One region of the Aeromicrobium sp. CFBP 8757 genome, then DNA from elsewhere that is predicted to be linked to it. Evidence: riboswitches for the same ligand, from Rfam matches in the RefSeq annotation. Region 1 holds a riboswitch; the other holds the start of a gene.

Region 1 (5,277 bases):
GTCACGGGTCGCGTCGGCGTCTGCATGGCGACGTCGGGCCCGGGGGCGACCAACCTGGTCACGGCGATCGCCGACGCCTTCATGGACTCCGTCCCGATCGTGGCGATCACGGGCCAGGTCGCGACGCACCTGATCGGCACCGACGGCTTCCAGGAGGCCGACATCCGCGGCATCACGATGCCGATCACCAAGCACAGCTACCTCGTCACCGACGCCGCCGACATCCCGCGCGTCATCGCCGAGGCGTTCCACATCGCCGGTACCGGGCGTCCGGGCCCCGTGCTCGTCGACATCGCCAAGGACGCCCTGCAGTCGTCGACGACGTTCCACTGGCCGTCCGAGCTGGCCCTGCCGGGCTACCGGCCGACCACGCGCCCGCACGGCAAGCAGGTGCGCGAGGCGGCACGGCTCATCGCCGCCGCCGAGCGGCCGGTGCTGTACGTCGGAGGCGGCGTCATCAAGGCCGAGGCGTCCGCCGAGCTCAAGATGCTCGCCGAGCTGACCCAGATCCCGGTCGTCACGACGCTGATGGCACGGGGCGCGTTCCCCGACTCGCACGAGCTGCACCTCGGCATGCCGGGCATGCACGGCACCGTCGCCGCCGTCACGGCGCTGCAGCGCAGCGACCTGCTGATCTCGCTCGGCGCGCGGTTCGACGACCGCGTCACGGGCCAGCTGTCGTCGTTCGCGCCGCTCGCCAAGGTCATCCACGCCGACATCGACCCGGCCGAGATCTCCAAGAACCGCACGGCGGACGTCCCGATCGTCGGCGACTGCCGCGAGGTCATCTCCGAGCTCATCGGCACGCTGCGCAAGCAGGCCGACGAGGACGGCGTCGAGGGCGACTACGCCGCGTGGCGCGAGCAGGTGCTGGGCATCAAGGCGCGCTTCCCGGTCGGCTACGACAAGCCCGCCGAGGGTCTCGCCCCGCAGACCGTGATCGAGCGGCTCAGCGCGCTGTCGGGCTCCGACGCGACGTACGTCGCCGGTGTCGGCCAGCACCAGATGTGGGCTGCGCACTACGTCGACTACGAGCGTCCCCGCCAGTGGCTCAACTCCGGCGGCGCCGGCACGATGGGCTACTCCGTGCCCGCGGCCATGGGCGCCCAGGTGGGCCTGCCCGGCTCGGTGGTCTGGGCGATCGACGGTGACGGCTGCTTCCAGATGACCAACCAGGAGCTCGCGACGTGCGCGCTCGAGGGCATCCCGATCAAGGTCGCCGTCATCAACAACTCCTCGCTCGGCATGGTGCGCCAGTGGCAGACGCTGCTGTACGAGGGCCGCTACTCCAACACCGACCTCAACACGGGGCCGGAGTCGATCGGCGCGCGTCGCATCCCCGACTTCGTCAAGCTCGCGGACGCCTACGGGTGCGTCGGGCTGCGGTGCGACAGCGAGGCCGACCTCGACGCCACGATCGAGAAGGCCCTGGCGATCACCGACCGACCCGTCGTGATCGACTTCGTGGTCGAGCGCGACGCCATGGTGTGGCCGATGGTCCACGGCGGCGCCTCCAACGACGACATCCAGATCGCCCGCGATCTGGCCCCCACCTGGGACGACGAGGACATCTGATGACGACGCAGCACACCCTTTCCGTCCTGGTCGAGAACACGCCCGGCGTGCTCGCGCGCGTCTCGAGCCTGTTCATGCGACGCGGCTTCAACATCGAGTCGCTCGCGGTGGGCCAGACCGAGATCCCCGAGATCTCGCGCATGACGATCGTCGTCAACGTCGACGAGCTGCCCCTCGAGCAGGTCACCAAGCAGCTCAACAAGCTCGTGAACGTCCTGAAGATCGTCGAGCTCGACTCGGGCAGCGCGGTCGAGCGCGAGCTCATGCTGATCAAGGTGCGCACCGACCCGCAGACCCGCGGACAGGTGCTCGAGACCGTCAATCTCTTCAGGGCTAAGGTGGTCGACGTGGCCACCGACGCCGTCACGATCGAGGCGACGGGCGATGCGGGCAAGCTCGCCGCGATGCTCAACGTCCTCGAGCCGTTCGGCATCCGCGAGATCGCCCAGTCCGGGCGCGTGGCCATCGGCCGCGGGCCCCGCTCGATCACCGACCGCACGCTGCGCACCGTTCCGGGCACGCAGGCGAGCTGACCACCCCCGACCGTTCCACAAGCCCCTCACAAGGAGACATGACCCGTGGCTGAACTCTTTTACGACGACGACGCCGACCTCAGCATCATCCAGGGCCGCAACGTCGCGGTCATCGGCTACGGAAGCCAGGGGCACGCGCACGCGCTCAACCTGCGCGACTCCGGCGTCGACGTCCGCGTCGGCCTGCCCGAGGGCTCCAAGAGCCGTGCCAAGGCCGAGGCCGAGGGCCTGCGCGTCCGCGACGTCGCCGAGGCGGTCGAGGAGGCCGACGTCATCGTGATCCTGGCGCCCGACCAGGTGCAGCGTCACGTCTACGCCGAGCACATCGAGCCCAACCTCGTCGACGGCGACGCCCTCGTCTTCGGCCACGGCTTCAACATCCGCTTCGGCTACATCGCGCCGCCCAAGGGCGTCGACGTCGTGCTGGTCGCCCCCAAGGCGCCCGGCCACACGGTCCGTCGCGAGTTCGTCGACGGCCGCGGCATCCCCGACATCATCGCGGTCGAGCAGGACGCCAGCGGCAAGGCGTGGGACCTCTCGCTGTCGTACGCCAAGGCCATCGGCGGAACCCGCGCCGGCGTCATCAAGACGACGTTCACCGAGGAGACCGAGACCGATCTCTTCGGCGAGCAGGCCGTGCTGTGCGGCGGCATGTCGCACCTCGTCCAGGCGGGCTTCGAGACGCTGACCGAGGCCGGCTACCAGCCCGAGATCGCGTACTTCGAGGTGCTGCACGAGCTCAAGCTCATCGTCGACCTCATGTGGGAGGGCGGCATCGCCAAGCAGCGCTGGAGCATCTCCGACACCGCCGAGTACGGCGACTACGTGTCGGGTCCGCGCGTCATCGACGCCTCGGTCAAGGAGCGCATGCAGGAGGTGCTGGCCGAGATCCAGGACGGCACCTTCGCCAAGCGCTTCATCGACGACCAGGACGCCGGCGCGCCGGAGTTCCTGCGCCTGCGCGAGGAGGAGGCCGGTCACCCGATCGAGAAGACCGGCAAGATCCTGCGCTCGCACTTCTCGTGGAAGCAGCAGGACACCGACTACGTCGACGGCCAGGCCGCCCGCTAGTCACCCGCACCACCGCACCACCGAGGGGCGTCGCACCGACAGGTGCGGCGCCCCTTCGCGCACCCCGCCCACATCCGCCGACGAGTCACGTACGCCCGCCGACGAGTCACGTGCGCCCGCCGACGAGTCACGTACGCCATGTCTGAGTGACTCGTCACCGGGCCTGAGTGACTCCTCACGGGGCGTGGGCGACTCGTCACGGGGCGGGAGTGACTCGTCGGCGCAGGGGGGTGGGTGGTGTGTAGGCTCGACGGCACACGGCCGGGGTGCCCCACGAGGGGCTGAGATGAGACCCGACGAACCTGATCCGGTTAGCACCGGCGCTAGGGAGCTGTCATGAGTAGTCCTGTCACGCCATCCACCAGCACGCCTTCGACCAGCGCGGCGTCGCCGACCACGGCGGCGATCGTCGCCGCGGTGCGCGAGCGGTCGCCGCTGGTGCAGTACATCACCAACTTCGTCTCGATGGACGTCGCCGCCAACGTGCTGAACGCCGTCGGCGCCTCGCCCGCCATGGTCCACGACCCGCACGAGTCGGGTGAGTTCGCCCGCATCGCGTCGGCCGTCGGCGTCAACATCGGCACGCCGTCGCCGTCGTGGGTCGAGGGGATGACCGAGGCGGCACGCGCCGCGCACGAGTGCGGCACGCCGTGGGTGCTCGACCCCGTCGCCGTCGGGGCCACCGCCTACCGTCGCGAGATCGTCGCCGGGCTGCTCGAGCACCGGCCGACGGTCGTGCGCGGCAACGCCAGCGAGATCCTCGCGATCGCCACGGCGCAGACCAGCGGTCGCGGGGTCGACAGCGACGCGGCGGCCTCCGACGCCGTCGAGGCGGCGACGTCGCTCGCCCGCGAGCTGTCGGCCGTCGTCGTCGTGACGGGCGTCGAGGACGTCGTCACCGACGGCACGCGCCGGGTCGTGGTGCACGGCGGCCACCCGTGGATGCCGATGGTCACGGCGCTGGGCTGCTCGGCGACGGCCCTGGTCGCGGCGTGCTGCGCCGTCGAGGACGATGCCGTCGAGGCGTCCGTCGCCGCGATGGCGATGCTCGCCGCGGCGGGCGAGCGGGCCGGGGCGGTGTCGGCCGGACCGGGTTCGTTCCGGGTCGCGCTGCTCGACGAGCTGGCGCGGCTCGACGACGCGCGCATCGCCTCGGTCCGGGTCGACCGGTCATGAGCGTCGACCTACGGGTCTACCTCGTGACGGACCCCCGCACCGACGACCTGATCGACGTCGTGTCGCGGGCCGTCGCCGGGGGAGTGACGAGCGTCCAGGTGCGTCACAAGGACGCGGCGCCCGACGAGAGGATCGATCTGGTCCGGCGCCTGCGGGACGCGCTGCCCGCCCACGTCGCGGTCATCGCCAACGACGACCTCGAGGCCGCCCGGTGGGCCGACGGCCTGCACGTGGGGGTCGACGACGTCGCACCGAGCACCGCCCGAGCGGCCTTGGGCCCCGACGCGGTCATCGGGTGGTCGGTCAACGACCTGGCCCAGCTTGACGACGTCGTCGAGATGTCGGCGTGCGACTACGTCGCGGTCAGCCCCGTGTGGGCCACCGCCACGAAGGCGGACGCGTCGGAGCCGTTCGGTCTCGACGGCGTCCGCGCCGTGGTCGACCGGGTGGACGGCCGGGTGCCGGTCGTCGGCATCGGTGGCATCGACAGCACCACCGCCGGCCTGGTCGTCGGGTCCGGTGCGAGCGGGGTCGCGGTGGTGAGCGCGATCTGCGCCGCCGCCGACCCGACCTCGGCCGCCGCGGACCTGCGGCGCGCGGTCGACGACGCGCTGCGCGCCACGGCGGGGAGGGCGGGCCGATGACGCGCACCCCGGTCATGCTGAGCGTCGCCGGCTCCGACCCGTCCGGCGGCGCCGGCATCCAGGCCGACCTGAAGACCGCGAGCGCGATCGGCGTCTACGGCGCGGCCGTGCTGACGGCGCTGACGGTGCAGAACACGCTGGGCGTCACCGGCATCCACGGCGTGCCCGCACGGTTCGTCGCCGACCAGTACGCGTCCGTCGTCACCGACCTCGACGTCCGTGCGGTCAAGATCGGCATGCTGGGCGGTGCGGACGTCGTCGAGGCCGTCGCGTCGATG
Region 2 (5,277 bases), on a different contig from region 1:
CGACGCTCGCGATGTCGCCGGAGATCCCGGCGATCAACGAGCCGGTCACGCTGACGGCGACGGTCGAGGGCACCGACACGGCCGGCACGGTCGAGTTCCTCGACGGCACGACGTCGCTCGGCACCGCTCCGGTCGTCGACGGTGTCGCGACGCTGAAGATCGCGGGATTCAAGGCCGGTGACCACTCGGTCACCGCGGTGTTCGGCCAGACGGGGACCGCGCAGTCGTCGACGTCCGCGGCACTGACGCTGATGCTCGAGAAGGGCAAGTCGGGCATCGCGCTCGTCCTCGCCACCGACTCGTCGGTCTACGGCACGGGCGTCAGGGGATCGGTCGCGGTGGCCAACGGCGACGGCGGCTCGGTCCGGCTGACGTACGGCGGCACGACGGTCGACCTGCCGCTCGGGTCGTCCGACGCGGCCGCGTTCACGCTGCCGGCAGGTCTGGCAGCCGGGTCGTACACCGTGAGCGCCGTGTTCACGGGCACCGACCGGTTCGAGCCCAGCGGCGTCGCCACGGCGAGCCACCAGGTGACCAAGGCGCCGACCAGCGCCGCGGTCTCGGCGAAGTCGTCGGTCAAGAAGGGCCGGACCCTGACGGTGAGGACGACCGTCAAGGGCGCCACGGCCGGGACGTTCCCGACCGGGCAGGTCAAGGTCTACGTCAAGACCGGCAAGGGCTCGTACCGGCTCAAGAAGATCGCGACGCTGACGCCGGGCAACCGCGGCGTCGTCAGCGCCGGGGTCAAGGTCACCAAGAAGAAGGCCACGATCCGCGTCAAGACGGTCTACTCGGGTGACGGCAACTACGGCGCCAGCAGCACCGGCTCGAAGGCGGTGCGCGTGAAGTAGCCGGCACCGTGCGCACGGCGGCGGGGAGGATCCTTCGGGGTCCTCCCCGCCGTCGCGTCCGGCCGCTGGCCCGTGCCGGTGGCAGCATGGTCGGGTGATCAACGGTGGCGTGTCGTTCTGGTGGCAGCAGATCGGACGCCCCGAGCCCCGCGAGGCGCTCGACGGCGACCTCCGGTGCGACGTGTGCATCGTCGGCGGCGGCCTCAGCGGTCTGTGGACGGCGTACACGCTGGCCGGGCTCGACCCGACGCTCGACATCGTCGTGCTCGAGGCGGAGTTCGTCGGGTACGGCGCCTCCGGCCGCAACGGCGGGTGGCTCTCGGCCGAGCTGTCGGGCAGCAAGGAGCGGTACGCCGCGACGCACGGACGCGAGGGCGTCACGGCACTCGTGACGGCGATGGAGCACGCGGTCGACGACGTCGTCGAGGTGTGCCGCGTCGAGGGGATCGACGCCGACGTCGTCAAGAACGGGGTGCTGTACGTCGCCCGCTCGCCGGCTCAGCTCGTGCGGATGCGCGAGGGCCTGGCCGACGACCTCGCGTGGGGGATCGGGGCCGGTCACCAGACCGAGCTGACGTCCGACCAGGTCGGCGAGCGGCTCCGGGTCGAGGGCGCGCTCGGCGGCGTCCTCAGCCCGCACTGCGCACGCGTGCAGCCGGCCAGGCTGGTGACCGGTGTCGCCGAGGCCGCCGAGCGTCGCGGCGTCCGCATCCTCGAGCGCACGCGCGTCACCGGCATCGATCCGGGCGTGGTCACGACCGAGCGCGGACGGGTGCGCGCCCCGCGGGTGCTGCGGTGCCTCGAGGGCTACACCGCGTCGCTGCCGGGCCAGCGACGGTCGTGGCTGCCGATGAACTCGGCCATGGTCGTCACCGAGCCGCTGCCCGACGCCGTGTGGGACGACATCGGGTGGGCCGGCGCCGAGCTGCTGGGCGACAACGCCAACGCCTACTGCTACGCCCAGCGGACGGCCGACGGCCGCATCGCGCTCGGCGGCCGCGGCATCCCGTACCGGTTCGGCTCGCGGACCGACGTCGACGGTCAGACCGACGACTGGACCGTCTCGTCGCTGACGGGCATCCTGCACGACATGTTCCCGGCGACGCGGGCGGCGAGCATCGAGCACGCGTGGTGCGGCGTGCTCGGGGTCCCGCGCGACTGGTGCGCCAGCGTCGGCTTCGACGCGTCCACGGGGCTCGGCTGGGCGGGCGGCTACGTCGGCAGCGGACTGACGACGACCCACCTGGCCGGGCGGACGCTCGCCGACCTGACGCTGGGCCGCGACACCGGGCTGACGCACCTGCCGTGGGTCGACCGTCCGGTGCGGCGCTGGGAGCCGGAGCCGTTGCGCTGGCTCGGGGTGCGCGCGATGTACGGCCTCTATCGCGAGGCCGACCGCCGCGAGGACCGCGGCCTGGCCCGTCCGAGCCGCCTGGCCCGCCTCGGCGACCGTCTCACCGGGCGCTGACCCGGGCCCGGGGCTCGGGGCGACGAGAGAATCTGGGTTCGTCCGAGCCCGCGCGGACGAACCCAGATTCCTCCGTCGGCCTTCGCGGGATAGGCTCGGACCACACGACAGGGGAGCGCCACCGCAGAGGGCGCTGAGAGTGCGGATCCGCCGCAGACCCTTGAACCTGCACCGGTTAGTACCGGCGAAGGGAGTCACGATGAGTTCTGCCACCGCGTCCAAGAACGGGTTCGACGTGCGATACCGCACGATCGACCTGGTCACCATCACCACCCTGGGTGTCGCCTTCGGCGTCATCTTCTGGGGCTGGGGGAAGCTCTACGAGCCGCTCAGCGGCCTCGCGGTCTTCTCGTTCCCGCCGAGCACCGCGCTCCTCGGCGGCGTCTGGCTGTCGGCCGGCGTCGTCGGCGGCCTGATCGTCCGCAAGCCCGGTGCGGCCTTCGCCACGGAGTTCATCGCCGCGGCCGTCTCGAGCTTCATCGTCGGCGGAACGCAGTGGGGATGGGGCGTCTACGCGTCCGGCTTCTGGCAGGGGCTCGGCGCGGAGCTGGTCTTCCTGCTGTTCCTGTACCGCGCGTCCCTCCTGCGGCGCTGGGGCCTCGTCGTCGCGATGCTCGCCGGCGCGGCCGCCGCCGCGTTCGAGGCCGTGTACGAGTGGACGTCGTACTACTCGTACTGGGACATGGGCTACAAGCTGGCCCACCTCGGCTTCTTCGTCGTCTCGGGCGTCGTCATCGCCGGCATCGGCGGCTTCGCGCTCGTGAGGGCGCTGGCGACGGCGGGCGTGCTCGACGCGTTCCCTGCCGGACGCGAACGCGTCACCGAGGTCTAGGCGGCGGGCGAGTGCTGGGCGAGGTCCGGCTCCGCGACCTCACCTGGAGGCCGATCGGCCGCCGCGCACCGGTCCTCGCCGGGCTCGACCTCACGGTCGCGCCCGGCGAGCGGGTGCTGCTGGTCGGGCCCAGCGGGGCGGGCAAGTCGACGATCCTGCACGCCGTGGCCGGCGCCCTCGGCACGACGATCGCCGGCGACCTGTCAGGAACGGCTGAGGTCGACGGACGGTTGGGGCTGCTGCTGCAGAACCCGGCCGACGCTGTCGTGGCCGAGCGCATCGGCCGCGACGTCGCGTTCGGCCCCGAGAACGCCGCGATGCCGCCCGACGAGATCTGGACCCGCGTCGACGCGTGCCTCGAGGCCGTGGGCCTGACCTACGGTCGCGACCACTTCACGGCGGCGCTGTCGGGCGGCGAGCAGCAGCGACTCGCCCTCGCCGGGGTGCTCGCGATGCACCCCGACGTCCTGCTGCTCGACGAGCCGACCTCGATGCTCGACGCCTCGACCGCGTCGAGCGTCCGCGAGGCCGTGCTGTCCGCGAGGGACGACCGGACGATGGTCGTCGTCGAGCACCGCATCGAGCCGTGGCTGCCGCACGTCGACCGCGTCGTCGTGCTGGGCCCCGGTGGCGTCGTCGTCAGCGACGGGACGGTCGGGTCGTTCCTGGCGGGTCCCCGGCCGGCCGGGGTGTGGATGCCCGACATGCCGGCTCCCCTCCCCGTCGACGTCCCGACCGACCTCGTGCGCCCCGCCGTCGAGGCGCTGACGGTGACGGCGACGGACGTGTCGGTCGAGCTGGTCATGCGGACGTTGCGGGGCACCCAGCGCTCGCGCGCCCTGACGGGCCTGACGGCGAGTCTCGTCCCGGGTGCGACGACGGGCTTCACGGGTCCGAGCGGTGCCGGCAAGTCCACGGCGCTGGCGGTCCTCGGCGGGCTGCTCAAGCCCGCCGGCGGCTCCGTCTCGCCGGAGCTGCGGCGACGGCGGTCGGCCGCACTGGCGTCCCTCGTCGGCTGGGTGCCGCAGAACCCGGAGCACGGGTTCCTGACGTCGACGGTGCTGGCCGAGGTCGGGCACACGGCCCGCCGCGTGGGTCGCGAGGTCGATGCGCCGGCGGTGCTGGACCTGTTCGGGCTGGGGCGGTTCGCGGCGTCGAACCCGTATCGCCTGTCGGGGGGAGAGCAGCGTCGTCTCGCGCTGGCCGCGGCGCTGGCCCACCGGCCCGGCATCGTCCTGCTCGACGAGCCGACGGTGGGGCAGGACCCGGGAACCTGGGCGGCGGTCGCGGGGTGGGTGGGCTCGTCGCGCGACGCCGGTGCGACGGTCGGCCTCTCGACCCACGACGCCGATCTCGCCCTCGACATCGAGCACCGCATGCGCGAGGGCGCGATCGCATGAGGTCGCTCGTCCTGCGGGCCAATCCGTTGGCTCAGCTCTCGGTGGGCCTGTTCTCGCTGCTGGCCTCGTTCTGGGTCGACAGCCTGCCGGTCGCGCTGACCGCCCTCGGCGCCTACGTGCTGGCGGCTGCGGTGCTGCTGCCGGGCTGGCGCTACCCGCTGGTGTGCCTGGCGTTCACGTCGATCGCGGCTCTGACGATCGTCTACTCGACGTGGCGGCTCGGCGGTCGGGACCTCGAGGTCGCGGCGACGGCCGGCCTCAGGATCGTCGTGCTGGCGTGGCCCGGCTCCGTCATGGCGGGGTACGTCGACCCGTCGCGGCTCGCCGACTACCTGGCCCAGACCGTGCGCCTGCCCGCTCGGCTGATCGCCGCCCTGGCGGCGGCGCTGCAACGGTTCACGGGCTTCGGCCTGGCCTGGCAGCAGCTCGAGCGGGTGCGCCGCGTGCGCGGGTTCGGGGCGGGTCGCAACCCGTGGTCGAACGGGCGGCACGCCGCGAACATGTCGTTCGCGCTGCTGGTGCAGGCCATGCGGGGTGCGACGGCGACGTCGATCGCGATGGACGCCCGGGGGTTCGCGACGGCGTCCGGACGCACGTGGGCGCTGCCGGCGCCGTGGACGCGTCTCGACGCGGCCGGGCTCGTGGTGGCGGCCGCGCTGGGCGCCGTCCCCGTCATCGCACGGCTCGCGACGTGACGTCCGAGCGGCCTGCTCTGGCGTCGGCCCC

Evidence for each region. A riboswitch is a leader RNA that binds a small molecule or an ion and turns the genes downstream of it on or off. The one in region 1 is predicted to bind thiamine pyrophosphate.
Region 2: linked by a shared signal. The riboswitch ahead of IFT73_RS09390 (ECF transporter S component) and the one ahead of thiM (hydroxyethylthiazole kinase) in region 1 are both predicted to bind thiamine pyrophosphate.

The regions. Positions count from the first base shown of each region.
Region 1 is NZ_JACYUM010000005.1:67,104-72,380, forward strand. It holds gene IFT73_RS14480 (acetolactate synthase large subunit) at 1-1,575, shown strand, start outside; gene ilvN (acetolactate synthase small subunit) at 1,575-2,108, shown strand; gene ilvC (ketol-acid reductoisomerase) at 2,154-3,179, shown strand; TPP riboswitch at 3,432-3,526, shown strand; gene thiM (hydroxyethylthiazole kinase) at 3,516-4,355, shown strand; gene thiE (thiamine phosphate synthase) at 4,352-4,999, shown strand; gene thiD (bifunctional hydroxymethylpyrimidine kinase/phosphomethylpyrimidine kinase) at 4,996-5,277, shown strand, end outside.
Region 2 is NZ_JACYUM010000002.1:494,311-499,587, reverse strand. It holds gene IFT73_RS09400 (Ig-like domain repeat protein) at 1-851, shown strand, start outside; gene IFT73_RS09395 (FAD-dependent oxidoreductase) at 946-2,319, shown strand; TPP riboswitch at 2,419-2,529, shown strand; gene IFT73_RS09390 (ECF transporter S component) at 2,519-3,151, shown strand; gene IFT73_RS09385 (ABC transporter ATP-binding protein) at 3,163-4,551, shown strand; gene IFT73_RS09380 (energy-coupling factor transporter transmembrane component T) at 4,548-5,246, shown strand.